Regions from separate parts of the Bradyrhizobium sp. KBS0727 genome, predicted to be linked through region 1. Evidence: predicted binding sites of a transcription regulator. Region 1 holds the regulator's gene; each other region holds the start of a gene.
The links. Region 1 encodes PhoB, which activates phosphate uptake and scavenging genes when phosphate is short. Its sites were predicted from a motif close to TGTCATNNANCTGTCAT; they were not measured.
Positions count from the first base shown of each region.

Region 2: a site for PhoB is predicted at 2,773-2,789, ahead of FFI89_RS19905 (RNA degradosome polyphosphate kinase). Genes of this name have one in related genera too.
Region 3: a site for PhoB is predicted at 3,733-3,749, ahead of FFI89_RS22795 (UDP-2,3-diacylglucosamine diphosphatase). Genes of this name have one in related genera too.
Region 4: a site for PhoB is predicted at 4,652-4,668, ahead of phnC (phosphonate ABC transporter ATP-binding protein). Genes of this name have one in related genera too.

Region 1 is NZ_CP042176.1:800,280-807,480, reverse strand. Features, by position in the region: gene argF (ornithine carbamoyltransferase) at 1-857, opposite strand, end outside; gene FFI89_RS03735 (aspartate aminotransferase family protein) at 857-2,065, opposite strand; gene FFI89_RS03730 (GcrA family cell cycle regulator) at 2,642-3,151, shown strand; gene phoB (phosphate regulon transcriptional regulator PhoB) at 3,339-4,043, opposite strand; gene phoU (phosphate signaling complex protein PhoU) at 4,072-4,788, opposite strand; gene pstB (phosphate ABC transporter ATP-binding protein PstB) at 4,811-5,635, opposite strand; gene pstA (phosphate ABC transporter permease PstA) at 5,632-6,477, opposite strand; gene pstC (phosphate ABC transporter permease subunit PstC) at 6,479-7,201, opposite strand, start outside.
Region 2 is NZ_CP042176.1:4,271,125-4,278,325, forward strand. Features, by position in the region: gene purN (phosphoribosylglycinamide formyltransferase) at 1-185, opposite strand, end outside; gene purM (phosphoribosylformylglycinamidine cyclo-ligase) at 190-1,275, opposite strand; gene FFI89_RS19895 (CDP-alcohol phosphatidyltransferase family protein) at 1,429-1,971, shown strand; gene FFI89_RS19900 (DnaA ATPase domain-containing protein) at 2,048-2,725, shown strand; gene FFI89_RS19905 (RNA degradosome polyphosphate kinase) at 2,865-5,063, shown strand; gene ppx (exopolyphosphatase) at 5,076-6,578, shown strand; gene FFI89_RS34480 (hypothetical protein) at 6,606-6,776, opposite strand; gene FFI89_RS19915 (TerC family protein) at 6,929-7,201, opposite strand, start outside.
Region 3 is NZ_CP042176.1:4,829,036-4,836,236, forward strand. Features, by position in the region: gene FFI89_RS22780 (cytochrome C) at 1-575, opposite strand, end outside; gene FFI89_RS22785 (threonine/serine dehydratase) at 741-1,730, opposite strand; gene FFI89_RS22790 (glycosyltransferase family 1 protein) at 1,842-2,900, opposite strand; gene FFI89_RS22795 (UDP-2,3-diacylglucosamine diphosphatase) at 2,897-3,709, opposite strand; gene thiD (bifunctional hydroxymethylpyrimidine kinase/phosphomethylpyrimidine kinase) at 3,883-4,683, opposite strand; gene FFI89_RS22805 (Lrp/AsnC ligand binding domain-containing protein) at 4,814-5,059, shown strand; gene FFI89_RS22810 (Ldh family oxidoreductase) at 5,137-6,201, shown strand; gene FFI89_RS22815 (DnaJ domain-containing protein) at 6,418-7,201, shown strand, end outside.
Region 4 is NZ_CP042176.1:1,810,379-1,817,579, forward strand. Features, by position in the region: gene hemC (hydroxymethylbilane synthase) at 1-871, shown strand, start outside; gene FFI89_RS08335 (tripartite tricarboxylate transporter substrate binding protein) at 937-1,905, opposite strand; gene FFI89_RS08340 (DUF1045 domain-containing protein) at 1,976-2,671, opposite strand; gene FFI89_RS08345 (alpha-D-ribose 1-methylphosphonate 5-triphosphate diphosphatase) at 2,692-3,894, opposite strand; gene FFI89_RS08350 (DapH/DapD/GlmU-related protein) at 3,891-4,559, opposite strand; gene phnC (phosphonate ABC transporter ATP-binding protein) at 4,813-5,628, shown strand; gene phnD (phosphonate ABC transporter substrate-binding protein) at 5,705-6,640, shown strand; gene phnE (phosphonate ABC transporter, permease protein PhnE) at 6,723-7,201, shown strand, end outside.

The DNA.
Region 1 (7,201 bases):
AACACCACCGATTGCGGGCCGTCGATCACCTCGTCGGTAACTTCCTCGCCGCGATGGGCCGGCAGGCAGTGCATGAAAATCGCGTCCTTCTTCGCCAGCGACATCAGCTTGGCATTGACCTGATAGGGCTTCAGCACGTTGTGACGATGTTCGCCTTCCTTGTCGCCCATCGACACCCAGGTATCGGTGACGACGCAATCGGCGCCGCGCACGGCTTCTTCCGGATCGGCGCCGAGCACGATCGGGGCTTGGGTGGCCTTGATCCAGTCCTTCATCGCCTTGTTCGGCGCGAACTGCGGCGGGGTGGCGACATTGAGCTGGAACTTGAAACGCTCGGCCGCATGCGCCCAGGAAGCCAGCACGTTGTTGTCGTCGCCGGTCCAGGCCACGGTGCGGCCCTCGATCGGCCCGCGATGCTCCTCGAACGTCATCAGATCGGCCATCACCTGGCAGGGATGCGAACGCCGCGTCAGCCCATTGATGACGGGCACGGTGGCGTAGGCGGCCAGTTCCAGCAGCGCCTCGTGATTGAGGATGCGGATCATGATCGCATCGACATAGCGCGACAGCACGCGCGCGGTGTCGGCGATGGTCTCGCCGCGGCCGAGCTGCATCTCCGCGCCGGTCAGCATGATGGACTCGCCGCCGAGCTGGCGCATGCCGACGTCGAACGACACCCGCGTCCGGGTCGACGGCCGTTCGAAGATCATCGCCAGCGTCTTGCCTTCGAGCGGCTTGTTGACCTTTTCATGCGCCTTCAGCTTCGCCTTCATGGCGGCGCCGGCGTCGAGTATGTTGCGCAGCTCTTGAAGCGGCAGTTCGCTGATGTCGAGAAAGTGACGGACGGGCTTGCTCATTACCCCGCCGCCTTCTTCAACGGTGCCCCTGACAGCGCGATGCAGGCGCGCTCGAGCATTTGCACGGACTGCTCGATCTCGGCCTCGTTCACGATCAGGGGCGCGAGGAAGCGCACCACATTGTCGCCGGCGCCGACGGTGAGCAGCTTTTGATCACGCAACGCATTGACGAGATCGCCCGAGGGCACCACGGCCTTGACGCCGACCAGGAGCCCCTCGCCGCGCACTTCCGACAGCACGTTCGGATAGCGATCGACCACCGAGGCCAGTTTCTGTTTCAACAGCAGCGACATCTTCCGCACGTGGTCGAAGAAGCCGGGCTTCAGCATCACGTCGAGCACGGCGTTGGCGGCCGCGATCGCCAGCGGGTTGCCGCCGAAGGTCGAGCCATGCGAGCCCGGCGTCATGCCGGACGCGGCTTCCGCGGTCGCCAGGCACGCCCCGATCGGGAAACCGCCGCCGAGCGCTTTCGCCAGCGACATCACGTCGGGGGTGACGCCGAGGCGCTTGTAGGCGAACAGATCGCCGGTGCGGCCCATGCCGGTCTGCACCTCGTCGAACGCCAGCAGCAGGCCGTGCTTGTCGCACAATTCGCGCAAGCCCTTGAAGAACGCGTTCGGCGCCGAGCGCACGCCGCCCTCGCCCTGCACCGGCTCGATCAGGATGCCGGCGGTGTGCGGGCCGATCGCCTTCTTCACCGCTTCGAGATCGCCATGCGGCACCTGGTCGAAGCCGTCCATCGGCGGCCCAAAACCCTCGAGATATTTGGCGGAGCCGGTCGCGGCCAAGGTCGCCAGCGTGCGGCCATGGAACGCGCCTTCGAAAGTGATGATGCGATAGCGCTCGGGATGACCCTTGGCGGCCTGATACTTGCGCGTCACCTTGATCACGCATTCCATCGCCTCGGCGCCGGAATTGCAGAAGAACACATAGTCGGCAAAGCTCTGCTCGCACAGCCGCGCGGCGAGCTTGTCGCCGTCGGGCGACTTGAACAGGTTCGACATGTGCCACAGTTTCGTGGCCTGTTCCTGCAGCGCTGCGACCAGTTGCGGATGGGCGTGGCCCAGCGCATTGACCGCGACGCCCGAGGTGAAGTCGAGATAGCGATCGCCGTTGGTGGCGACCAGCCAGGCGCCCTCGCCGCGTTCGAAGCCAAGGTCGACCCTGGCGAATACGGGGAGCAGATGCGACGCGGCGCTATGGGTCATGGCGATCACTTGAGGTTTGAGAGCAGTCCGTTTGCGAGCTGCCAGGGTGCGCGAGCCTTCGCGCACGCAACCACCGGCCACCCGAAAACAAAACGTGCCGCCTTTTGGGGCGGCACGTCAGGGCATTCTATGCTGGCGACGGAACGTGTCAACACGCCGTAGAGCCTGCTTCGCAGGCTCGTTCACCTTCTTGTTTGAGCATGATCTTCTCGGAAAACCGGTGTCCACTTTTCCGGATCATGCTCCAGCCGCCTTCCTGCACTGCGATAAAAGGCAATCCGTACATTTCCGGTGTGGTGGAAAACACGCATTGCAATGCCTAGATGTCGGAACATGTGGACGCTTAGCTGCGGACTCTTGCGCCAGAGTCACGCCATATTGTAGCGTCTGGGCTGTCGGGTACGACATCTCGTGCGGCAGTTCTGATCCTCTTGAGTCCATGTGTTCAGCGTACACGTTCGGGCGCGACTTTCGCGCCCGGCGAGGGCTAAGGGATTCTGACCGCAGGGATTTTGGAGATTTGGCATCGCCAGCGCTGCCCCCGGTTGGCCCGCGCGAAGCGAAGGGAAGAATTCGATGACCGTATTGACCTGGTCCGACGATCGCGTCGAGCAGCTTAAGAAGCTCTGGGAAGGCGGCCTGTCCGCCAGCCAGATCGCCGCGGAACTTGGGAATGTGACGCGAAATGCCGTGATCGGCAAGGTGCACCGGCTCGGTCTGTCCGGCCGCGCCAAGAGCCCCTCCTCGGCCGCCCCGCGCCAGCGCAAGGCCCGGCCCGCCCAGCACATGATGCGGGTGGCGCGTCCGGTCTCGCGCGGCAACACTGCGCTCGCCCATGCCTTCGAAGTCGAGATGGAGCCGGATCCGATCTCCTACGACAACGTCGTGCCGATGAGCCAGCGGCTGTCGCTGCTGGAATTGAACGAGGCCACCTGCCACTGGCCGGTCGGCGATCCCTCGAGTTCGGACTTCTTCTTCTGCGGCGGCAAGGCGCTCTCCGGCCTGCCCTACTGCGCGCATCACTCGCGCGTCGCCTATCAGCCGGCCTCCGATCGCCGCCGCCCGGCGCCGAAGCCGACCAGGTAAACTTACGCGATGCTATCTGTGTCGTGAATTGAGCGGACTATATCCGCCGTCGTCCCGGCCTATTGCGCACAGGCGCCGGGACCCATAACCACAGACGTGCGTGGTTATGCCGAGCTGAAGCTCCAGCTCTGTTAGACAATCAACATCGGCGGGTATCGGTCCCAGCTCAAGGCCGGGACGACAGTAGTTACGACTCCGCCTTCGCAAAGCGATCGTCCAGCGCGTAGCCGGCGCCGCGCACGGTGCGGATCGGATCCTGCTCGCGGCCGGGATTGAGCAGCTTGCGCAGGCGGCCGATGTGCACGTCGACGGTGCGTTCGTCGATATAGATGTCGCGGCCCCAGACGCTGTCGAGCAACTGCTCGCGCGAGAACACACGGCCGGGATGCTCCAGGAAGAATTCCAGCAGGCGATACTCGGTCGGGCCGAGATCGATCTGGCGGCCGGAGCGGGCGACGCGGCGTTTCTCGCGGTCGAGTTCGATATCGCCGTACGTCAGCACGGTGGCGAGCCGCTCCGGGCTGGCGCGCCGCAACAGACCCTTCACCCGTGCCAGCAATTCCGGCACCGAAAAGGGCTTTACGATGTAGTCGTCGGCGCCGGTGGCAAGGCCACGGACGCGCTCGCTTTCCTCGCCGCGCGCGGTCAGCATGATGATCGGCAGCTGCTTGGTCTCCGGCCGCGCCCGCAAGCGCCGGCACAGTTCGATGCCGGACAGGCCCGGCAGCATCCAGTCGAGCACGATCAGGTCGGGCACCCGCTCCTTCAGCCTTGTATCGGCGTCATCGCCGCGGCCGACGGTTTCGACGTCGTAGCCTTCGGCATCGAGATTGTAGCGCAGCAGCGTGGTCAGCGCTTCCTCGTCTTCAACTACCAGAATGCGTGCGTTCATCGATTCTGCTTCCCTTGGTTTCGACGCGTCAGTTACCGGGTACTGTCGTGGCGAACGTCGTCATGTCGCCCTTCGGGCGCTTGTCGAGAATCTGCTGACCCTCGATCATGTAGAATACGGTTTCGGCAATGTTAGTGGCGTGGTCGCCGATCCGCTCGATATTCTTGGCGCAGAACATCAGGTGAATGCAGAACGAGATGTTGCGCGGATCTTCCATCATATAGGTCAAGAGTTCGCGGAACAGCGAGGTGCAGATGGCGTCGACTTCCTCGTCGCCCTTCCAGACCGCCATCGCCGCCGGCAGGTCGTGCGCGGCATAGGCGTCCAGCACCGACTTGACCTGCGACTGCACCAGGTCGGTCATGTGCTCGAGGCCGCGGATCAGCTTCAGCGGCTGGAAATCGTTCTCCAGCGCCGCGACCCGCTTGCCCATGTTCTTGGCGAGGTCGCCGATCCGTTCGAGATCGGTGGCAACGCGCATGGCGCCGACGATCTCGCGCAGGTCGATCGCCATCGGCTGGCGCCGCGCGATGGTCAGCACCGCGCGTTCCTCGATGATGTGCTGCAGGCGGTCGATCTCGGCGTCGGAGGCGACGACGCGGTTGCCGAGCGCGATGTCGCGGCGAACCAGCGCATCGACGGATTCGGTGATCATGCGTTCGGCGAGGCCGCCCATTTCCGCGACCAGGCGGGTCAGTTCCTGCAGATCGCTGTCGAACGCCTTGGCGGTGTGTTCAGAAGCCATGTGTTATCTCCTCCGGATCAAGCTAGCCGAACCGGCCGGTGATGTAGTCCTGGGTTCGTCGATCGCTCGGCGAGGTGAATATCTTGTTGGTGTCATCGAACTCGACCAGCTCGCCGAGGTACATGAAGGCGGTCTTGTCGGAGACGCGCGCCGCCTGCTGCATGTTATGGGTAACGATGGCGATGGTGTAGTCCTCCGCCAGTTCCTGGATCAGTTCCTCGACCTTGGCGGTCGAGATCGGATCGAGCGCCGAACAGGGCTCGTCGAACAGGATCACCTCGGGCCGCACCGCGACCGTGCGGGCGATGCAGAGCCGCTGCTGCTGGCCGCCGGACAGGCTGAGGCCACTGGCGTTGAGCTTGTCCTTGACCTCGTTCCACAGCGCGCCGCCGCGCAGCGCCTTCTCGACCCGGCCGTCCATCTCGGACTTGGAGATCTTCTCGTAGAGGCGAATGCCGAAGGCAATGTTCTCGTAGATCGTCATCGGGAACGGCGTCGGCTTCTGGAACACCATGCCGACGCGGGCGCGCAGCAGGTTGAGATCGAGCTTGGGGTCGAGGATGTTGGTCTGGTCGAGCATCAGCTGCCCGGTGGCCCTCTGGCCCGGATAGAGGTCGTACATCCGGTTGAAGATCCGCAGCAGGGTCGACTTGCCACAGCCGGACGGGCCGATGAAGGCGGTGACGCGGTTGGTGCCGAGCGCGAGGTTGATGTTCTTCAGCGCGTGGTGCTCGCCGTAGTAAAAGTTCAGGCCGCGCGCCGTCACCTTGGCCGAAGCTTCCGGCTGATGCGGCATCGACGGCACGCCGGCGCCGGGAACGCTGACGGATACGGAAAGATCGTTCATTTCGTTGTCCTCTCGGCGCCGAGAATTCGCGCGCCAATATTCAGGGCGAGCACGGTGAGCGTGATGATCAGGGCGCCGCTCCAGGCGAGCTGCTTCCAGTAGACATAGGGGCTCTGCACGAAATTGTTGATGGTGACCGGAAGATTCGCCATCGTCTTAGTCAGGTTGAGGCTGAAGAACTGGTTCGACAGGGCGGTGAACAGCAGCGGCGCGGTTTCGCCGGCGACGCGGGCGGTGGCGAGCAGCACGCCGGTGATCAGGCCGGAGCGCGCGGCGCGGTAGGCTATGCGGCGGATCACCAGCGAACGCGGCAGGCCGAGCGCCGAGGCCGCTTCACGCAGGGGATTGGGCACCAGCCCCAGCATGTCCTCGGTGGTGCGCACCACCACGGGGATGACGATCACCGCGAGCGCCAGACAGCCGGCAAAGGCCGAGAAGCCGCCCATCGGGACTACGATGGCGCCATAGACGAACAGGCCGATGATGATCGATGGCGCGCTCAACAGGATGTCGTTGATGAAGCGGATCACCGAGGTAAGTTTGTCGTGCTTGCCGTATTCGGCCAGATAGGTGCCGGCGAACAGGCCGAGCGGCGCGCCGATGCCGACCCCGATCACGGTCATGATGATCGAGCCGACGATGGCGTTGCGCAGGCCGCCCTCGGTCGATCCGGGCGGCGGCGTGTCCTGGTAGAACACCGCGAAATTGATGCCGGCGAGGCCGTTGTAGAACAGCGTGAACAGGATCAGCGCGAGCCAGGTGACGCCGAACAGAGCGGCGCCGACGCACAGCGCCCGGACCACGATGTCGAAGCGGCGGCGGGAGGCGTAAATCGGGTTCATCTCAGTTCCCCGCCTTCTTTTCCAGCCGCATCAGCATCAGCCGCGCGGCCGAGAGCACGAAGAAGGTCAGCACAAACAGCAGCAGGCCGAGCAGGATCAGCCCGGACTGGTGCAGCCCGTCGCTCTCGGCGAATTCGGAGGCGATCGCCGCCGAGATCGTGGTGCCCGGCGCGAAGATCGAGGACGAGATCTTGAACGAATTGCCGATGATGAAGGTGACCGCCATGGTCTCGCCGAGCGCGCGGCCGAGCGCCAGCATGATGCCGCCGATGACGCCGACCCTGGTGTAGGGGATGACGACGTTGCGGACGACTTCCCAGGTGGTGCAGCCGACGCCATAGGCGGCTTCCTTCAAGACCGGCGGCACCGTCTTGAAGACGTCGACCGAGATCGAGGTGATGAACGGCAGCACCATGATCGCGAGAATCAGCGCGGCGTTGAATAGCGAGAGATAGGACGGCGGACCGGCGAAGATCGATCCCAGCACGGGGACGCCGTCGAAGATCTTGATCATGAACGGCTGGAACGTGTTGGCCAGGAACGGGCCGAGCACGAAGAAGCCCCACATGCCGTAGATGATGGAGGGAATGCCGGCGAGCAGTTCGATGGCGAGCCCGATCGGGCGGCGCATCCAGAGCGGGCAGATCTCGGTCAGGAACACCGCGATGCCGAGACCGACGGGGATCGCGATCATCATCGCGATCACGGAGGTGACCAGCGTGCC
Region 2 (7,201 bases), 3.5 Mb from region 1:
GGCTTGCTCTCGATCACGTCGGTCGGAATGCCACTCGCTGCGGCCTTTTCCAGCCCGGGCGCATCGGCCCGGTTGGAAATGACGGCGACGATCTCGGCCGGAAAATCCGCAAGCCTGGCCGCGTCGATCAACGCGGCCATGTTCGAGCCGCGCCCGGAAATCAGGATGGCGACGCGGCGCTTCATCATGTCACTGCGAGAGGTCGAGGTGGCCATTATAGACCACGCGGTGCTCGCCCGAATGATCGTTTTGGGCCAGAATCACCTCGCCGAGCAGCGCGACGGTCTCGCCGGCTTCCGTGAAAATCTTGGTGACCTGATCGACAGCGTCCGGCTTGACTATGGCGATCATGCCGATGCCGCAGTTGAAGGTGCGCAGCAACTCGAGTTCGGCGATACTGCCTTGCGCCGCCAGCCATTTGAAGACGGGCAATACCGGCAGCCGCGCCAGATCGATGCCGACGCCGAGATGTTTCGGCAGCACGCGCGGAATGTTGTCGGTGAAGCCGCCGCCGGTGATGTGGGCGAGCCCCTTGACCGCGCCGGTCTCGCGGATCGCGCGCAGGCAGGATTTCACATAGAGCCGCGTCGGTGCCAGCAGCGCGCCGCCCAGCGTCATGACCGGCGAAAACGGTGCCGGCGCATCGAAGCTGAGACCGGAGTTTTCCACGATCTTGCGTACCAAAGAGAAGCCGTTGGAATGAACGCCCGACGAGGCGAGGCCGATCACCGCGTCGCCCGCGGCGATATCCGCCGTCGGCAACAGCGTGCCGCGTTCGGCGGCGCCGACCGCAAAGCCGCCGAGATCGTAATCGCCGTCCTTGTAGAGCCCTGGCATTTCCGCGGTCTCGCCGCCGATCAGGGCACAGCCGGATTCCCGGCAGCCTTCGGCGATACCGGCCACGATCGACGCCGTCGCTTCGGGGTCGAGCTTGCCGCAGGCAAAATAGTCGAGGAAGAACAGGGGCTCGGCGCCCTGGACCACGAGGTCGTTGACCGACATCGCCACCAGATCGATGCCGATGCCGCCGTGCAGGCCGGTCTCGATGGCGATCTTGACCTTGGTGCCGACACCGTCGGTCGCGGCCACCAGGATCGGGTCCTTGAAACCCGCGGCCTTGAGGTCGAACAGACCGCCGAAGCCGCCGATCTCGGCGTCCGCGCCCGGTCGAGCGGTAGCGCGAACCATCGGCTTGATCAGATCGACCAGGCGATTGCCCGCATCGATATCGACGCCCGAATCCGCGTAAGTGAGGCCGTTTTTGCGGTCGTTCATGCCCAAATTCCAGTAAGATGACGGCTGGTTACGAGGAATTCCGCGTTCCTGCAATGGCTCGCAAGCCCTGCCCGCATATACTATGTAGATAACAGCCGACCGGCCCCGCCAAGGGCCGGACCAGGTCAGTCGGGGAGCCGGGAAGCGACCGAGTTGAGTATTCCGAACATCATCACGCTGGGACGCATCATCCTGGTCCCAATCATCGTCTGGGCGATCGTCTCCAGCCAGATGGAAATTGCGTTCGCGATTTTTGTCATCGCCGGCGTCAGCGACGCCGTCGACGGCTTTCTCGCCAAGCGGTTCAACATGGCGAGCGAGCTCGGCGCCCTGCTCGATCCGCTGGCCGACAAGGCGCTGCTGGTGTCGATCTTTGTCGCGCTCGGAATCTGGGGCGCGGTGCCGCGCTGGATCGTCATCCTGGTGGTGTCGCGCGATATCATGATCGTGTCAGCCGTGATCGTGTCGTGGCTGTTCGACAAGCCGGTGCCGATGAAACCGCTGATGGTGTCGAAGCTCAATACCGTGGCGCAGGTGGCGTTCGCCGCACTGGTGCTGGCTTCGCTCGGCTTCAACTTCAAGCCGACGCCGTACGACCTGATCCTGATGGGTTTTGTTACGGTCTTTACTTTGGTTTCGGTCTCGCTCTATCTCGTCGAGTGGGTACGGCACATGAGCACGATCGACGCGAGATAGTTGATGCGTTTTCTTGACGCGAACCGGTGTCCACTTCGCTCGAAAACGCTATAAATGACGCTTCCTGGAGACTTGCGTGGCAGTACGCGTTCAACCCCGTCAGTTGGCCTTTGCCCTGCCGCATGCGGAGAGCCTGACGCGCGACAACTTTCTGGAAGGCCCGGCCAACGAGGCTGGCCTGGCGCTGATCGATAGCTGGCCGGACTGGCCAAACCGCGTCATGCTGCTGGTCGGACCGGAGGGTTCCGGCAAAAGCCATCTCGCCGCGATCTGGGCCGAGCAAGCCGGCGCGCGCTCTACCTCGGCGCATGCGCTCAACGCCGCCGCTGTCCCCGGGGCGCTGGCGACCGGCGCGCTTGTGGTGGAGGACCTGAGACCGTCGGATTTCGACGAGCGCGCGATGTTCCATCTGCTGAATCTCGCGCGCGAGGACGGGGCCTCGGTGCTGATCACCGCGCGCGTTCCGCCCGTGGCCTTGGAGGTCGAACTGCGCGATCTCCGCTCGCGCCTGCGCGCCATTCCCGTGGTGTCCCTGCTGCCGCCCGACGATCTCCTGTTTCGCGGCCTGATCGTCAAATTCTGCGCCGACCGCCAGTTGAGCATCGACGAGACCGTCGTGAGCTATCTGACCACGCGAATCGAGCGGTCCTATGCCGCCGTGCGCCAGGCCATCGACCTGCTGGACACCGAAGCGCTGCGGCTCGGCCGGCCGGTGACCCGGGCGCTGGCTGCCGAATTGTTGCGCAACGCCTGATCCGGGGGCGGCTGCCGCCTTGACGGCGCCGGCCGGCGGAACATCAATGTCATTGAAACGTCATCGGCGTATCACATGGTTCGCGCTGAACCCGCGCTAAAGGCCTTTTTCGCCCCCGGCTGAGATGGATCGAAGCTTCATGGAATTGGCACAAGTTATTGAAATCAAAGAAAAAGAAGCTGGCTCCGAGGCTCCTCCCGCGATCGCTACCAGCCCCGAGCGATTCATCAACCGCGAACTGTCCTGGCTGCATTTCAACCGCCGGGTGCTCGAGGAAGCCGTCAATCCCGGCCATCCCGTGCTGGAGCGGGTGCGGTTCCTGTCGATTTCCGCCAATAACCTTGATGAGTTCTTCATGGTCCGCGTCGCCGGCATCAAGGCGCAGGTCCGTGAAGGCATCGCCGAACGCAGCCCCGACGGGCTGACACCGGCCGAGCAGCTCGTGCTCATCAACAAGACGGTTTCCGAACTCGCCAGCGACCAGCAGGCGATCTGGAGCAATCTGCGCAGCATCCTGTCCGAAACCGGCATCACGCTCGTCGACGGCCATGACGTCACCAAGGCGGAGCGGGCCTGGGTCGAGGATCACTTCCTCCGCAACATCTTCCCGTTGCTGACGCCGCTGGCGATCGATCCGGCGCACCCGTTCCCGTTCATCCCGAGCCTCGGTTTCACGATCGCGCTGCATCTGGCGCGCGTCTCCGACGGCAAGCCGATGAACGCGCTGATCCGCATGCCCGGCAAGATCGACCGCTTCATCCGCATGCCCGCGGCCAAGGACGGCGCGGTGCGGCTGATCACGCTGGAACAGGCCACTGGCCTGTTCATCGGCCGGCTGTTCCCCGGCTACACCGTCAAGGGCCAAGGGGCGTTCCGGGTGATCCGCGATTCCGAACTGGAAATCGAGGAAGAGGCCGAAGATCTGGTCCGCCTGTTCGAGACCGCGCTGAAGCGCCGCCGCCGCGGATCGGTGATCCGGCTCGAGATCGAGGCCAAGATGCCGGAAGAGCTGCGCGCCTTCGTGCAGCGCGCTCTGTCCACCGCCGACGATGAGATTTTCCTGGTCGACGGCGTGCTGGCGATGAACGAGCTGTCGCAACTGACCCGCATCGACCGCCCGGATCTGGAATTCGTGCCTTATGTGCCGCGCCATCCCGAACGCGTCCGCGATCACGGCGGCGACATTTTTGCAGCGATCCGGCAGAAGGACCTGATCGTCCATCACCCCTACGAATCCTTCGACGTCGTCGTCCAGTTCCTGCAGCAGGCGGCGCGCGACCCCGATGTCGTCGCCATCAAGCAGACGCTGTACCGTACCTCCAACAACTCGCCGATCGTGCGCGCGCTGGCGGAAGCCGCCGAAGCCGGCAAGTCCGTGACCGCGCTGATCGAACTCAAGGCCCGCTTCGACGAGGAAGCCAATATCCGCTGGGCGCGCGACCTCGAACGCGCCGGCGTGCAGGTGGTGTACGGCTTCATCGAACTGAAGACCCATGCCAAGCTGTCGATGGTGGTGCGCCGCGAGGGCGGCAATCTCGCCACCTATGTCCACACCGGCACCGGCAACTATCACCCGGTGACGGCGCGCATTTACACCGATCTGTCCTACTTCACCTCGGACCCGATCATCGGCCGCGATGCGGCGCGGGTATTCAACTACATCACCGGCTATGCCGAACCGAGCGACATCGAGCGCATGGCGGTGTCGCCGCTGACGCTGCGCAAGCGCATCATCGAACACATCAAGGGCGAGACCAACCACGCCAAGCACGGCAGGCCGGGCGCGATCTGGATGAAGATGAACTCGCTGGTCGACCCCGACGTCATCGACGCGCTGTACGAGGCCTCGCAGGGCGGCGTGTCGATCGAGCTGGTGGTACGCGGCATCTGCTGCCTGCGTCCCGGCATTCCCGGACTGTCGGACAACATCCGGGTCAAATCGATCATCGGCCGCTTCCTCGAACACGGCCGAATCTACTGCTTTGGTATGGGCCAGGGCCTGCCGAGCACCAAAGCGGCTGTGTATATCTCGTCCGCCGACATGATGCCGAGGAACCTCGACCGCCGCGTCGAAATCCTCTGCCCGCTGCAAAATCCCACGGTGCATCAGCAGGTTCTCGAACAGATCATGGTCGCGAACCTGAAGGATACCGAGCAGAGCTGGCAATTGTTGCCCGACGGGTCTTCAACGCGTATGAAGGCCGCGAAGGGCGAAGAGCCGTTCAATCTGCACAACTACTTCATGACGAATCCGAGTCTGTCAGGCCGTGGAAAGTCTCTCAAGGAATCTTCGCCGCGCCGCCTCACCCGTCGGAACGAGCGTCAGCAATCGACATAACGGAGCGCGGCGGTGAAGCGGCCGCGCAAGCGCCATTCCAGCGTCGCCGTCATCGACATCGGTTCGAACTCGGTTCGTCTCGTTGTCTATGAGCAGATGGCGCGCAGCCTCGTCACGATCTTCAACGAGAAGGCACTGTGCGGGCTCGGCCGCGAGGTCCAGAGCACCGGCCTGCTGGCTACCGACGCCGTCGCCAAGGCGTTGACGGCGCTGCGCCGGTTTCGGGCGCTATGCAGGATACAGCAGGTCGGCCACGTCTACGCGATCGCCACTGCGGCCTGTCGCGACGCCGACAACGGTCCCGACTTCATCGCCAAGGCCGAGCGGATCTGCGGCGCGAAGATCGAGATTCTGTCAGGCCCGCGCGAAGCAAAACTGTCCGCGCTCGGCGTCATCTCCGGCATTCACAATCCCGACGGCATCGTCGGCGACCTCGGCGGCGGCTCGCTCGAACTGATCGACGTGCACGGCAACCGCGTCCGCAGCGGCGTGACCTTGCCGCTCGGAAGCCTCGCGCTGCAGGATCTCGCCGACAAATCGCTGAAGCGCGCCGAGCGCATCGTCAGGACCGAGCTCGCCGACGTCGCCCAGCTCAAGGCCGGTCGCGGACGCACCTTTTATGCGGTCGGCGGCACCTGGCGCGCACTGGCGCGGATCCACATCCTGCAGAGCGGCTATCCGCTGCGGGTGATGCACGGCTATTCGATTCCCGCTTCGGAAGCGCTGGATTTCGCGCGACGCCTGCGCCGGCTCGCGGCGACCAACATGCTGGCCAATATCGAAATCATCGCCGACGCCAGGCGGCCGCTTTTGACCTATGCGGCGCTGGTGCTCGAATACATCATCCGCGTCGCGAAGCCGAAGACGATCGTGTTCTCGACCTTCGGCGTGCGCGAGGGCCTGCTCTACGAGATGCTGCCGCAGCAGGAGCGCGCCAAGGACGGTTTCATCTGCGCCGCGCAGACCCTGAACAGGCTGCTGTCGCGGTCCGCGCGCCATGCCGAGGAACTGGTCGCCTGGACCGACCGGCTGGTCAGGGTGGTGAAGCTGCGCGAGACCGAGGAAGACCGCCGCCTGCGCCATGCCGCCTGCCTGCTGTCGGATGTCGGCTGGCGGGTGCATCCCGACCATCGCGGCGAGGAAACCCTGAGCCTGATCACCAACGGCAATTTCGGCTCGATCAGCCACCAGGGCCGCGCCTTTGTCGCGCTATCGGTGTTCTACCGTTACGCCGGCCTGAGCGAGGAAAACGAGCCGCCGGCGCAGATCCGCGAACTGGTGCCGCCGGCGATGGTCGAACGCGCCCGGGTTCTCGGCGCCGCGTTCCGCGTCGCGCACCTGATCTCGGCGGCGCGCACCGGCGTGCTGCCGGCGACGCATTTCCGTACCCGCGGCCGCAAGCTGATGCTGGTGTTCGAACATCGCATGGTCGATCTCGTCGCCGACCGCGTCGGCAGCCGCTTCAAGCAACTGGCGCGGTTGCTCGGGCGATCAGGGTCGATCGTGCGGAAGTGAGACTGATCGCGTCGAAATAGCGGCGCCTCAGACGCTGGGTCTTGCGAGGCCACCTTCCAGCTCGGCCTTGGCGATGTCCAAACCGCGCTGGCGCCCCTCCGCGAAGCATTGGGCAATCGTTCTCGCAACGATCTCGGCATCGTCGTCCGAGAGCCCCTTGAGAGGCGCCAATGCGCAGACAATCTTGCGCGCGCGCATCAAGTCCATCTCCGTCACAACGGGCGGTTTGAACGGCATTCGTGCACCTCCACCACCGCAGAACGCATCGATGCTAACACGGGCTGGCGAGTTCAGGTATGCGCGGCGAAAGGCGAAGGCGGCGTTTCGGCCGGGCCAATTGCATTGCTCGCTTACGCCGCGGCGGAATCCGCGACGTGCTTTTGCAGCGCGCGCTTGCGCCAGATCGCGCCGACGGCCAGCACCACGATGACGCCGAGCACGGCGCAAACCAATTCGCCGCCATTGCCGTGATTGGCAAAGTGCGGCGTTGCGCCAAACGACGCCAGCATCGAATCGAGCCTGGCGCCGAGCGGCGCCGAGAACAGCGCGTCGAGTTTCGGATGAATAGCAGGATCGGTGGCGATGACATCGCCGGCGATCCAGCCGAGCAGTGCGGCACCCGC
Region 3 (7,201 bases), 3.3 Mb from region 1:
GAGGATGGATCGAGCTTGCCGATCAGGCCCGCGGTGTTGCCGGTGAACCAGATGTTGCCGGACTTGTCCTCCGCTAGTCCATGCGGACCGGTGAGCGCCGACTTCATGGTGTATTCGCGGATCGCTCCGGTCTTGGGATCGAGGCGGCCGAGCTTGTTGGCGAGCTGGCCGGTCCACCAGATCGAGCCGTCGCGCGCGGCCAGCGGATCGTGCGGTCGCGAACCCTGCGTCGGCACATCCCACATCAGGATATTCGCCTTCACCGGTCCGTCGATGATGGCGGCCTCCGGCCGCGACCGTTCGGGGAAATTCCTGATGAGGTAGTCGGTCATGGCGCCCCACTCCTCGGCAGGGACAGGCGCATGCGCGTTCTGCATCATGCGCACGATGGTGAGCCAGCCTTCGGCCGTATAGCCGACGCGCACGCGGTTGATGTCGTGGCAACCGTCGCAGGTCGCAACGAACCGTGCCTTGCTCGGCCCTTCCGGCCATTCCTTTTGGGTGTACTGGGCCTGGGCCGCAGGCGCGCCAAGCGCGATAACGAACGACAACACCGTCAGCGCAGCGTTCCGCATGCCATCCTCCCCGAAGCCCGGTTTAATCCGGGCCTTTTCGATGAATTTCGTTGCGGGCAGCCTCGCCGCGGTTGCGGCATCCGTCAAGCCACTCCCGTTCAATCGTGATTGAACGGCGGGGTCGCGCCCGGTCGAGGTTGAGGTCTTGCTGGGGCTACGTCCGGTTCAGGCCACCAGCCTGGCGAACAGGTCGGCGTCGACATTGCCGCCGGAGAGCACGATGACGACATTCTTGCCGCGCACGTCGATACGGCCGGCCAGCAACGCCGCAAGGCCGACGGCGCCGCCGGGCTCGACCACCAGCTTCAATTCACGATAGGCATAGGCAACCGCGGCGCCGACTTCCTCGTCGGAGGCCGTCACGCCGTTCGCCAGCAGCTTGCTATTGATCGAGAAGGTCAGTTCGCCGGGGATCTGCGCCATCAGCGCATCGCAGATGGTGCGGCCGGCGGCATGATGGGCCTCGCGATGGCCGGCACGCAGTGACAGCCCGTGGTCGTCGTAGTCCTTGGGCTCGGCGACGATGATCTGGGCTTGCGGAAATTTTGCCTTCACGGCGGTCGCCACGCCCGCGATCAGGCCACCGCCGGACGCCGGCGCCACCACGATATCGGGCGACAATCCAAGTGCAGCCATATCCTCGGCGATTTCCCGGCCCGCGGTGCCCTGCCCCGCGATCACGAAGGGATCGTCGTAAGGACGCACCAGCGTCGCACCACGCTTGGCGGCAATGCCGTTAGCGATCGCCTCGCGGTCTTCCTTGTCGCGGTCATACAGCACGACCTCGGCGCCATAGCCTTTGGTGCGCTCGCGCTTGGTGACAGGTGAATCGAGCGGCATCACGATCGTCGCCTGCATGTTCAGAATCTGCGCCGCCGCGGCCACGCCCTGGGCATGGTTGCCGGACGAGAACGCGACCACGCCGCCGCTGCGCTTGTCCTGCGGGATCGACGACAGCTTGTTGAAGGCGCCGCGGAACTTGAACGACCCGGTCCGCTGCAGCATTTCGGGCTTCAGGAACACCTTGGTCCCGATGCGCTCGTTGAGAACGGGGAACGACAGCAACGGTGTTCGCACCGCATAAGGCGCAACCACCCGCGCCGCCGCATCGATATCCGCAGCGCCGACCGCTGCAATTGGGGCTGGTTCGGTCATGCCAGCGTTGTATCGCGCCGGCGGAGCGCGGGGAAGACAGTTTCGTGCATGATCCCGAAAAGTGGGAACCGGTTTTCGGAAAAGATCATGCACCGACTGAAAAACGTGAAGTCAGGCGGCGAAATGCGGATCTTCCGCCACAAATTCGACCGCAGCGCCTTCCGCGTCGGCCGAGCCGATATTCTGGGCATGTTCGACAAAGACGCGCGCCGAGGCCTGCCAGGTGTGTTCGGCGGCGAATTCGATGCAGGTCTCGCGCGGAATATGCAGCGCTTCGAGGCACGCCTTGCGCAGATCGTCGCTCAGGACGCCCACCGGCGCGGAACCGATCACATCGCGGGGACCGGTGACCGGGAACGCCGCCACCGGCAGGCCGCTAGCAAGCGCCTCCAGCAGCACCAGGCCAAAGGTGTCGGTCTTGCTGGGAAAGACGAAGATATCGGCGGCCGCGTAGATTTCGGCCAGTTCCTCGCCGTGCCGCGCGCCGAGGAAGACGGCGGCCGGATATTTACGCTCGAGCGCCGCGCGCGCCGGCCCGTCGCCGACGACGAGCTTGGTGCCCGGCAAATCGAGGTCGAGGAAGGCTTCCAGATTTTTCTCGACCGCGACGCGGCCGACACTGAGAAACACCGGCGTCGGCAGGCAGAGGTCGATGTCGCGCGGATGGAACAGCGAAGTATCGACGCCGCGCGACCACAGCACCACGTTGCGAAAGCCGCGCATGCGCAATTCGGCCGCGAGCGCCGGCGTCGCCGCCATCACCGCCTGGCTCGGCCGATGGAACCAGCGCAGCACGCGCCAGACCCAGGATTCCGGGATCGATGAACGCGCCGACACATATTCGGGAAAACGGGTGTGAAAGCTGGTGGTGAACGGCAGGCCGCGCTTGCGGCAATAGCGCCGCACCAATAGGCCAATCGGACCTTCCGTCGCGATATGGATGCTGTCGGGTTTTGCCGCATCGATCAGCTCGGCGATCTTCCAGGGACTCGGCAAAGCCAGCCGCAAATCGGGATAGCTCGGCATCGCAAAGGTCCGGAACGACTGCGGCGTCAGAAAGCTGACGTCGACGCCAAAGCCCTTGGCCGCTTCCGCCATCGTGGTCAGCGTCCGAACCACCCCGTTGACCTGGGGATGCCACGCATCGGTCGCGACCAGGATATGCGTCATGCGGCGCGCGCCGCGACGCGGGGAACCGGTGCTTTCAGGCGCAGCGGATCGGTCCAGGTGATGATTTCGAACTTTCCGTCCTCGTGTTCGGCGAGCGCGGTGCAGCTCTCGACCCAGTCGCCGCAGTTCATGTAGCGGATACCGTGCTCGTCGCGGATGGTGGCGTAGTGGATGTGGCCACAGATCACGCCGTCGGCGCCGTGACGCCGCGCCTCGCCGGCTAAGGTCTTTTCGAACGCGCCGATATAGTTGACCGCGTTTTTGACTTTCAGCTTGGCCCATTGCGACAGCGACCAATAGGGCACGCCGAACATGCGCCGGAAGAAGTTGACCAGCCGGTTCATCTGAATGGCAAAATCATAGGCCTTGTCGCCGAGATGGGCGAGCCAGCGCGCGTTCTGCACCACGAGATCGAAGATATCGCCGTGGATCACCAGATAACGCTTGCCGTCGGCGCCCTCATGGATGGTGTTTTCCACCACGTCGATGCCGCCGAAATGCGTACCGTAATAGTTCCGCAGGAACTCGTCGTGATTGCCCGGCACATAGATGACCTTGGCGCCCTTGCGCGCCTTGCGCAGCATCTTCTGCACGAAGTCGTTATGCGATTGCGGCCAGTACCAGCCGGATTTCAGCGCCCAGCCGTCGACGATATCGCCGACGAGATAGATGGTGTCGGCGTCGTGGGTTCTGAGAAAGTCCAGCAACCGGTCGGCTTGCGAGCCGCGGGCTCCGAGATGGACGTCGGAGATAAACAAGGTGCGAAAGCGCCGCTCGGGGCTTTCTTCACTCAAGGAGTCACTACCCATGCGCCAGCACCTACCGGATTCATGTGACGGGGCGATGACGCTTCATGCGACGATTGGCATCACGAGAATCAGTCTTGCGCCCCTGGTAATCGCGAATATCAGCGCGATGCGACAATGAGGCGACATGCCACGGCGGACCCGTGATTTTGCGCTAGATGCGGCGAGGGAACTATTCAGTAAAACTTCTGGAAATGATGGATCGGGCCGTGGCCATGGCCGACGCTGAAACGATCCGCTGCGGCGATCGCGGCACTGACGAAGGCCTTGGCGTTGCGCACGGCGGTTTCCATGGCTTCGCCTCTGGCGAGACCTGCCGCAATCGCCGACGACAGCGAGCAGCCGGTGCCGTGGGTGTTCCTGGTGGCGACGCGCGGCGCCGCCAGCGCGATGACACCCTTTGCATCGATGAGGTAATCGATGCTCTCGCTGCCCTCGCCGTGGCCGCCCTTGATCAGCACCGCCTTGCATCCCATCGCCAGCAGCCGCCGGCCCTGATCTTCGACCGCGGCCTCGCTCATCGCCACCGGCTCGTCCAGCAGCGCCGCCGCCTCCGGCAGGTTCGGCGTGATCAACGCGGCGCGCGGAATGAGTTTGCTGCGCAACGCCTCGACCGCCTCAGAGGCCAACAGACGATCGCCTGAGGTAGCGACCATCACCGGATCGAGTACGACATGTTGCGGCGACCAGCGCGTCAACCCCGCAACGATGGCGTCGATCACCGCCGGCTGCGCCACCATGCCGATCTTGACGGCGCCGACCGCCAAATCGGAAAACACCGCGTCGATCTGCGCGGTCACGAATTCGGCGGGCACCGGATGGATGCCGCTGACCCCTTGCGTGTTCTGTGCCGTCAGCGCCGTAATGACGGAGGCGCCATAGACCCCGAGGGCGGCGAACGTCTTCAGGTCGGCCTGGATGCCGGCACCGCCGGAGGAGTCCGAGCCGGCAATCGTCAGCGCGATCGGCGTCGTCATTTCCGGGCTCGCGTCGATGGTGTGTTCGGGGCCATAAGGTGTCCTAGCGCGGCAGACTATTGGCAGCAAGTTGGCTTGCTATCAGCCGCCGTTTTTGGCCTATTGGGGCACAGATTTTCGGAGACATGCGATGGTTCCCTTCTTCGTCCAGTTCAAATGCAAGCTCGGCCAGTCCTATGCCGTCGCCAATGCGCTCGCGGAAGCCGAGATCGCCTCGGAGATCTATTCCACCGCCGGCGACTACGATCTGCTGGTCAAGTTCTACGTCGACAACGACACCGACATCGGCCACTTCGTCAACGAAAAGGTGCAGGTGATTCCGGGCATCCAGGACACCCACACCATCATCACCTTCAAGGCCTTCGGCCCGGGCTAGGGTTTCGGCCCGCCCCCACAATTGCCGTCAAAAATTCGCGCCGAGCACATTGAACGCCACGGCCACCGGGAGTTCTGATGTCCGAGACCACCGTCACGTTCAGCCGGCTCAAGGCGTTCATTCAGGAAGCGCTGACGAAAGTGGGTCTGCCGGAGCAGGATGCCGCAACTGTCGCCAGCCTGATGGCGGAGGCCGACCTGCAGGGCTCGGACGGCCACGGCGTGACCCGGCTGCCGCAATATGTCAGGCGCATCAAGGCCGGCGGCTTCAACGTCCGGCCGAACATCCACGTCGTGCACGATCACCTCTCTACCGCGGTCTTGAACGGCGACAACGGCATGGGTCATCTGGTGATGAAGCGCGCCGCCGAGATGGCGATCGAGAAAGCGCGCACCACGGGCATCGCCTGGGTCAACTCGCAGTTCTCCAACCACGCCGGCCCCGCCTCGCTCTACGCATCGATGCCGCTCGCCCATGACATGATCGGGCTCTATTTCGCGGTCGGTAACGCCAACCATCTGCCGCCCTGGGGCGGCCTCGACATGCTGCTGTCGACCAACCCGATCGCCGCCGCGATCCCGGCCGGTGACGAGAAGCCCATCGTACTGGACATGGCGACCACCGTTGCCGCCTACGGCAAGGTCAAGACCAAGGCGCTGCGCGGCGTGACCATGCCCGAGGGCTGGATGATCGATCGCGCCGGCAAGCCGCTGACCGATCCGAAGCGCGCCGACGAAGGCATGCTGCTGCCGCTCGGCGGCATGGAGGCCGGTTACAAGGGCTACGGCCTGGCCATGATCATCGGCCTGCTGGCGGGCACGCTCGGCGGTGCCGCGACGGGCAAGGACGTGATCGACTTCAACCATGACGACGACAGCGTCACCAATACCGGCCAGGCGATCGCCGCCATCAACGTGGCCGCCTTCGGCGACCTCGCCGTGTTCAAGAAAAGCGTCGACACGCTGGTGCGCGATATCAGGAACAGCGAGCGCATGCCGGGCGTGGACCGCATCCTGGTGCCGGGCGAGCGCAGTTTTGAGACAAGGGTGACGCGCACGCGTCTCGGGATTCCGGTTGCGCCCGCCTTGATACGTGGACTGGATCAGGTGGCCGACGACCTCGGGATCACAAGGCTGGCGTAGCCCGCGCCGGCGCCATAGCTGGCGCCGGAAATCAACCTGTCCCACAATGGCGCATTGGTCCGGCCGGCGCCAATATGGCGCTATTTTGCCGTATCTCGATCATGCTTTGCCATATCGGGATCATTCTAGCGCCTTGAAAATTTCTATTAGCTTGGGGAGTCGTCGATCGGAAACCCCGGCGGGGGTTCCGAGGGGGAATTAGTCGCGAGTACCACCATGGGGACGCTCTACGATCTGCTCGGAGCTCTTCCGGGCGATGATGCCGACGGGCTGCGGGCTGCGTTTCGCAGGGCCGCCAAGGCCACCCATCCCGATATCCATCCCGACGATCCGGACGCCCCGCTGCGATTCCGGGAGCTGATGCGCGCTTATGACATCCTGATCGATACGGACCAACGCACGACATACGACGAGCTGCTTGCAATTGCGCTGCAACCGCCCGCCGCGGCGAAGTCGACGCGCGTTTATGAGCGCGTGCGCAAATATGCCTCCAATACCATGGCGGCAACGATCATTTCGGGCTTGCTGGTCGCGGGGTACACGTTGTTCGGACATTTTTCGAACCTGCCCGGCGCTGCGGAATTCTTGCCCAACAATACCGCCGGTCAATCGGAACAGACCGCGCTTGCAGCAACATCCGAGGCCAACATCGAATCCGCCCGGCCCGCTCCACCGACGGATGCAGAAGCCGTCAATGCCATGATGGTCACGGCTGCCCTGAACCAAAGCAGTGCGCCGGCAAGCCGCAGCATCGAGGTGGCTCATCGCTTCACGCTGGACAACTTGTGGACCCGGCGCGACCCGGTCCTGGCCGTGACTTACCTCGATCGCGATATCATCCTGTACCGGACACCCAAATTCGATCGTGCGTTCGATACGATGGTTCAGGTCAGGCACGCGGGTGAAGCGGGCCGGCCGAAAATTTCAACGCCGGCGCCGCGCAAGCCGTCCACAGCGACGATACCGGAAGCCAGGATTCCGGAAGTGAGAACTCCCTTGC
Region 4 (7,201 bases), 1.0 Mb from region 1:
ATTCGAGACCCGCGGCGACCAGGACCAGACCAGCAAATTGCTCCGCCATGGCGGCAAGGGCGGCGCGTTCGTCGCCGAGATTCGCGAGGCCATGCGGGCCGGCGAACTGCAGGCGGCGATGCATTCGCTGAAGGACGTTCCCGGCAACGAGGAGACGCCCGGCCTGATCATCGCGGCGACCCTGCCGCGCGATGCCGCCAATGATTCGCTGGTGCTGCGTCCCGGCCTCTCGCTGGAGAGTTTCAAGGCGTCGCGCGGCAAGGGCTTCAAGATCGGCACCAACGCGGTGCGGCGCGCGGCCTATCTGCGCCGGCTGTTTCCGGAAGCCACCGTCATCCATTACCGCGGCGCGGCCGATACCCGCGTCGCCAAGCTCGATCGCGGCGACATGCAGCGGCTGCCCGGCGGCGGCGAGGTCGGCCCGGCGGATGCGCTGGTGATGGCGCGATCGGGACTGGAGCGCATCGGGCTGACCTCGCGCATCGCGCATGATTTCTCGGTCGCTGAAATGCTGCCCGCGGTCGGCCAGGGCATCGTCGCGGTCGAATGCGTCGAGAAGGACTGGGTCACACGCGAACGGCTGGCCAGAATCGAAAATACGCCGTCGCGGCTCTGCGCCGAGGCCGAGCGTGAGGTGCTGTGGGTGTTGAACGGCCATTGCAACTCGCCGATCGCCGGCCACGCCACGCTTGACGGCGACGAGATGACGCTCACCGCCGCGGTGCTGGACGAAGCCGGCAGCCGGTTCATCGAATCATCGCGACGCGGTGCGGCGAACCGGCCCCGCGAACTCGGCCGCGCGGTCGGCCTCGATCTGCTGGAGAACGGCGCCGCCGAGATCATCGCGCGCACCCGGCCTGACGAGCATTAGCCGTCGTTGGAGCCTGCTTTCGCCGGCACATAGGTCGTGCCGCGAACCTATCTCTGTTCCGCGCGCTATTGCGGCTGAATGCCGGCTTCGCGTGTCACGCGAATCCATTTCTCGATATCGGCGTGCATCAGGGCCGCGAATTCCTCCGGGCGGTTGCCGGCCGGCTCGATACCTTGCTCCGCCAGGAATTTCTCGATCTCGGGCGTCTTCAGTGCTTCGACGATGGTCTTGTTGAGCTTGTCGATGATCGGCCGCGGCGTGTTGGCCGGGGCCAGCACGCCGTTCCAACCGACAACCTCGTAGCCGTCCACTCCCGCTTCCGCGATCGTCGGAATGTCTGGTGCTGCGGCGAGGCGTTTGGCGGTGCTGACGCCGAGCGCCCGCACGGTCCCGGCCCGCACCTGTGGCAACGCGGTGATCGGCGTATCGAAGAAGGCTGCAACTTCGCCCGACATCACCGCCTGTTGCGCCTGCGGTACGCTGCGGTAGGGGATATGCGTCATCTTCACGCCGGCCTTGCTGAGAAAAAGCTCGGTGGCGAGATGCGCCAGGCTGCCGACCCCGACGGAGGCGTAGTTGAGCGGCTGCTTGCGCGCCAGTTCGACCAGTTCCCTGACCGACTTCGCCGGCGACGTGTTCGGCACCAGCAGGATTTCGCTGACCTTCGTCACCATGGAAATCGGCGCGAAATCCTTCTCGCTGTCGTAGGGCAGTTTGGCATAGAGCGCCGGATTGGCCGCATGGCTCGGAAACACCATCAGCAATGTGTAGCCGTCGGGCTCGGCCTGCGCGACCGCCCGGGTCCCGATGGTGCCGCCGGCGCCGGTGCGGTTGTCGATGATGACGGGCTGACCAAGCTGCTCGCTGATGTGCTTTCCGACCAGCCGCGCCAGAATATCGGTGATGCCGCCGGCGCCGGTCGGCACGATTATCTTGATGGTGCGCGTCGGATATTCCTCCGCGCGCGCCATCGGCGACCATGCCAGCGCCAGACAGATGACGAAGAGTGCGCGGCATATCCCTGAGGCGCCCATCCGTTGATCCCCATCCCCGTGTTCTTGTTCTTCACAGGCAGGATATCGGAGCATGGCTCGCAATGATACCTTAGCAGCTGGCGCGCAACGGCCAGTGGCCGATGATCCCAAAGCGCGACGCCGCGTCGTCCTGACGGAACAGCGCGATCCGGTCGATCTCGAGCGCCGCGACACCAATCACTGCAAACCGGTTTCGCAGCATCGCCACCACGTTGTCGCGTCGTTCGGCCGGCAACCGCCCGGTCAGCGTCATGTGAAAGCGAAATTCTTCCATCACGTAAGGATAGCCCCAGCGGTCCAGATACTCGCACTGCCTCGTCGTCAGCTTTGCGGGATGGCGCCGCGCGCGATCTTCCGGCGTTAGCGGTGCGCGGAAGAAGTCGAATGCGCGGGTGCAATCGGCGGCCAGCCGCTCGAGTTCGGCGGACGGTTCGGACGGGATCACCGCGATGAAACCGCTGAGGGAATCGACGACCGGCTTGATCAGGGGAACCGGCCGGGCCGCATCGGCGAAGAGCTCGCAGGCTGCGACAAGCTGGTTTTCGGTTCGACCGGTCGCCAGCGTCAGCGGCGCCTTCAGCGTGGCGTGAAAGCCGTAGGTGCGGGGATCCCGCGTCAGCTCGCGCCAATCCGTCGGTACGCCGTCCGGAAACGGCAGTTCTTCGCTAGAATAGGCGTCGTAGCCAAGCAGCGACGCGCCAAATTGCTCGAGTTCGCTGTCGGGAGCGGCCGCGTAGTAGATTGCGTAACGTGGGTGGGTTGCCATCGCGCCAGAATAGAGCCGTGTTACGCGGCCGCAACTGCCTTGCGTGCGACGGGTGCATGCACGAGACGGTTGGCCTCTGTCAGATGCACCAGACGCCCGGCGGCGATCACCGCGACGATTCGCGGCCGCAACGGCAGCGTGTCGTCGATGAGCAGTATGTCGGCGCGCGCTCCCGCCGCAAGCGTGCCGCGATCGGTCAGGCCGGCGGCACGCGCCGGTGCCGACGAGATCAGTTGCCAGGCCTCGGCCAGCGGCAACACGCCGTCGGCGGCGAGGCGAAATGCCGCCAGCAGCGGCGCCGGATAGTAATAGTCGGACGCCAGCACCGAGCACAGACCCTTGGCGATCATGTCGGAAGCTTTGGTCCAGCCGGTGTGGCTGCCGCCGCGCACGACATTGGGCGCCCCGAACACGATGAAGTCGCCTGAGGCGGCGGCCTCGCGCGCGGTTTCCTCATTGACCGGAAATTCGGCGATGCCGACACCCTGCGAACGGAACGCCTTGCGCATCTCCGGGCTCTCGTCGTCATGCGACAGCATCCGCACATTGGCGGCGCGTGCCGCCTGCGCCAGCCGGGCGATCGAGGCTGGCACGTCATCAGCGCGAGACACCACCTGCTCGACGAGGCGATCAAAAGCTTCGTCCGAGAGACCGGTGCGTTCCACCATGCGGCTGCGCTTCTGCGGCTTGGCGAGGCTGGCGACCGTTGAATCCATATGGTCGTTGAAGGCGAGCAGGTCCACGCGGCCTTCCGCTAGCCATTCGATGATCTCGGACTCGGCATCGAGATTGTAGGTCTCCTGCCGCAAATGGAAGCGGGTGTCGGCCGCAAGCTGCGGCCGCATCGCCTCGATCGCTTCCAGCAAGCATCTCGCATTGTCGCCGCTGCGCAGGCCGGGCTCCCACGACCAGGTGGTGGCGTGATAGACGGTGGTGATGCCGTTGCTGATGGCCTGCCGGTCGCTGTCGATCAAGGCGACGTCAACCGGGAAATCGACGCCGGGGCGCGGCATCATCTGCCGCTCAAAGGCGTCGCCATGGAGGTCGACGATTCCGGGCAAGACGAGCAGGCCATCCGCGTCGATGCCGGGCGAACTGTGCCCGTGATCCGAACCAACAGCGACAATCTCGCGGCCGGAGATTCGCAGCGAGGCGTCAACAATGTCGTAGCCGGCTTCCTGGCCGAGCAGGACCCGGCCGCCTTCGATCAACATGTCGGTCACGATGCGGCGCCTTGACGTCTGAGGGGTGAGCGGGCGGAAGCGGCTTCCGCCTCGTATTTTTCGAGAAAGCCCTCGACGTCGGGCTGGCGGAAGTCGGGCAGGGCACGACGCAGCGTCTCGTGGTCCCAGTCCCACCATGCAAGTTCGGCAAGCCTGCCGGCGATGCTCTCGGTAAACCGCCGCTTGATGACGCGCGCCGGATTGCCGCCGACAATGCTGTAGGCCGGGACGTCCTTGGTCACGATCGCGCCGGCCGCGACCACAGCGCCAGTCCCGATGCTGCGGCCCGGCAGGATCACCGCGCCATGTCCGATCCAGACGTCGTGGCCGATATGAACGTGGTGCTGGCGCCGCCAGGCGAAAAACGCGGCGTCGTCGGCCTCGCCGGGAAAATAGGCGCTGGCGCGGTAGGTGAAGTGGGCCTGCGTGGCGCGGTGCATCGGGTGGTTGCCCGGGTTGATCCGCGTCATCGCCGCGATCGAGCAGAACTTTCCGATCGTGGTGTAGGTGACCTGGGCGTCGTTGACGACATAGGAGTAGTCGTCGATCGCGACTTCGAGCAGGATGGTCCGTGCGCCGACTTCGGTATAGGCGCCGAACTTGCTCTCACGTACCGAGGCCGTGGGATCGATCGTCGGTTCGGTGGAAAGCGTCTTGCCGGCCATCTGCATTCCCTTCGGCAGTCCGAGGTGCGGGTAGTGCGCACCTCAGAGGTGCGGGGAGTGCGCACGTCATCAGGTCAGTTCATGACAGCGTCATGACGATTGCATGACTGACGTTTCCGGTGTGGACGATGGTCGCACCGCAGCACCGATGTCACACAACTGAAATATCCAGCCGATAGCGATGGTCCAAGACTAGGTATCAAGACCGGGTATCGAGACTGGGTATCTGGAGCCTGGGCGTTTGGAGCATTGCATGCTGGTGGTTGAAGGTTTGACGTGTCGTTTCGGCACCAAAGCCGCGGTGGATAATGCGTCATTCTCAATCGCGCCCGGCAGCTTCGTCGGCGTGATCGGCCGTTCGGGCGCCGGCAAGTCGACGCTGCTGCGGATGATCAATCGTCTCGCCGAACCCTCCGAAGGCCGCATCCTGTTCGAAGGCGTCGACGTGACCGCGCTGCGGGGCAAGAACCTGCGGCAGTGGCGCGCGCGCTCGGCAATGATCTTTCAGCAATTCAACCTGGTCGGCCGGCTCGACGTGCTGACCAATGTGCTGATGGGACGGCTGGCGGATATTCCGTCATGGCGCTCGCTGACACAGGCTTGGCCGGAACAGGACAGGGCGCTGGCGATGTCGGCGCTCGAACAGTTCGACATGGCCTCGCTCGCGGCCCAGCGCACCGACCAGCTTTCCGGCGGCCAGCAACAGCGGGTCGCGATCGCCCGCGCGCTGGTCCAGGAGCCCGACATCATTCTCGCCGACGAGCCGATCGCCTCGCTCGATCCCCGCAATACGCGGATCGTGATGGACGCGCTGTTGCGCATCAACAAGCATTTCGGAATCACCGTGATCTGCAATCTGCATTCGCTCGATCTGGCGCGGACCTATTGCGACCGCCTGATCGGGATGTCTGCGGGCCGGGTAGTGTTCGACGGCGCGCCGGCCGTTCTGACCGACCTTATTGCGCGCGAACTCTACGATCTCGAGGCCAATGACGTCATGGGTGGCGCGCCGGTCGCAGCTCCCGAAGTTTCAGGCGTTCCCGCGCTCGGCACCGCCGCCGCGGCCTGAGTTTCCGTTTTCTGTACAGGCGGCCGTTGCAGACCTGCACCGGCCGATAGGCGTATCCACAACAAGAGGGCATATCATGATCAATCGTCGCATCGTTTTGGCCGGCGCAGCCGTGCTGGCGTTTACGGCTTCGGCTTCAGCGCAGGACTGGAAAGGCAAATATCCGGAGCTGACGTTTGCCGTCGTGCCGGCCGAAAACGCCTCCGGCGTAACCGAGCGCTGGACGCCGTTCGTCGCCTATCTGTCGAAGGAGCTCGGCGTGAAGGTCACGCTGCGCATCGCCAACGACTATGCCGCCGTGATCGAAGGCCAGCGCGCCGGCAACATCCAGATCGCAAGCTACGGCTCGGCTTCGTTCGCGCGTGCCCGCTTGACTGGCGTCAAGACCGATGCCTTCGCTAACGACATCAACGCCGACGGCTCGACCGGTTACTACTCGATGTTCTTCGTCAAGGCCTCGAGCCCCTACAAGAACCTCGACCAATTGAAGGGCAAGAACCTCGGCCTGGTCGACCCGAACTCGACCTCGGGCAACAACGTCCCGCGCTTCGAACTCGACAAGATGGGCATCTCCGATGCCGATACCTATTTCGGCAAGGTGGTCTTCACCGGCAGCCACGAGAACGCGATGCTGGCGCTGTCGCAGGGTACTGTCGATGTCGCCGCCAACCAGTGGACCAGCGACGATGATTCCACACTGGCGCAGATGCTGACCAAGGGCATGCTGAAGAACGCCGACGGCTCGGCGATGAAGAAGGAAGATTTCCGGATCATCCACAAGTCGGCCCCGATCATCAACGGACCCTATGCCTACAATTCGGATTTGCCGGACGACCTGAAGACCGCGATCGCCAAGGCCTTTACCGAAGCGCCGACTAAGGACAAGGCGGCGTTCGAGCGACTGTCGGACGGCCAGAAGAAGGGCTTTCATCCCGCCACCACCAAGGATTGGGATGGCACCGTCGAGCTGATCAAGTTCGTGGACAATCTGCGTAAGAAGAAAGCGTCCTGATCGGTCGAGCGTAACGAGGAAGGCCGGGTCCGCAGCGACCCGGCCTTTTTCGGTTCAGCCCCAACCCGGCACATAGCCCACGATGACCTCAGCCGTATCGATCCTTCCAGAGCAGCAACTGGCTGCGCTCAACGACGCCTATCGCGCGGCGGTGGCTCGCAAGCGGCTGCGGGTAGTGCTGGCTGCGGCGGCGTTTTTCGCGGCGCTGATGGTCGCGGCCGTCGGCGCAGAGGTGAACCTGCGCACGCTGTTCACCTATTTCGGAAACTTCGCCAGCTATTTTGACCGCATCTTCACGCTGGAAGACGGCACGCGGGTGTGGACCAACGTCGGTGAGTGGTTCTGGGGCTGGCGCAAATGGCTCTGGATGCTCGGCGAGACCATCCTGATCAGCTACGTCGGCACCCTGATGGGCGCGGTTTTGGCCTTTGCGCTGAACTTCTTCGCCGCGCAAAACACCTCGCCGGGGCCGTGGCTGCGTTTTGCCGTGCGGCGCCTGCTGGAATTCGCCCGCACCGTTCCCGGCATCGTGTTCGCCCTGATCTTCGTCATCGCCTTCGG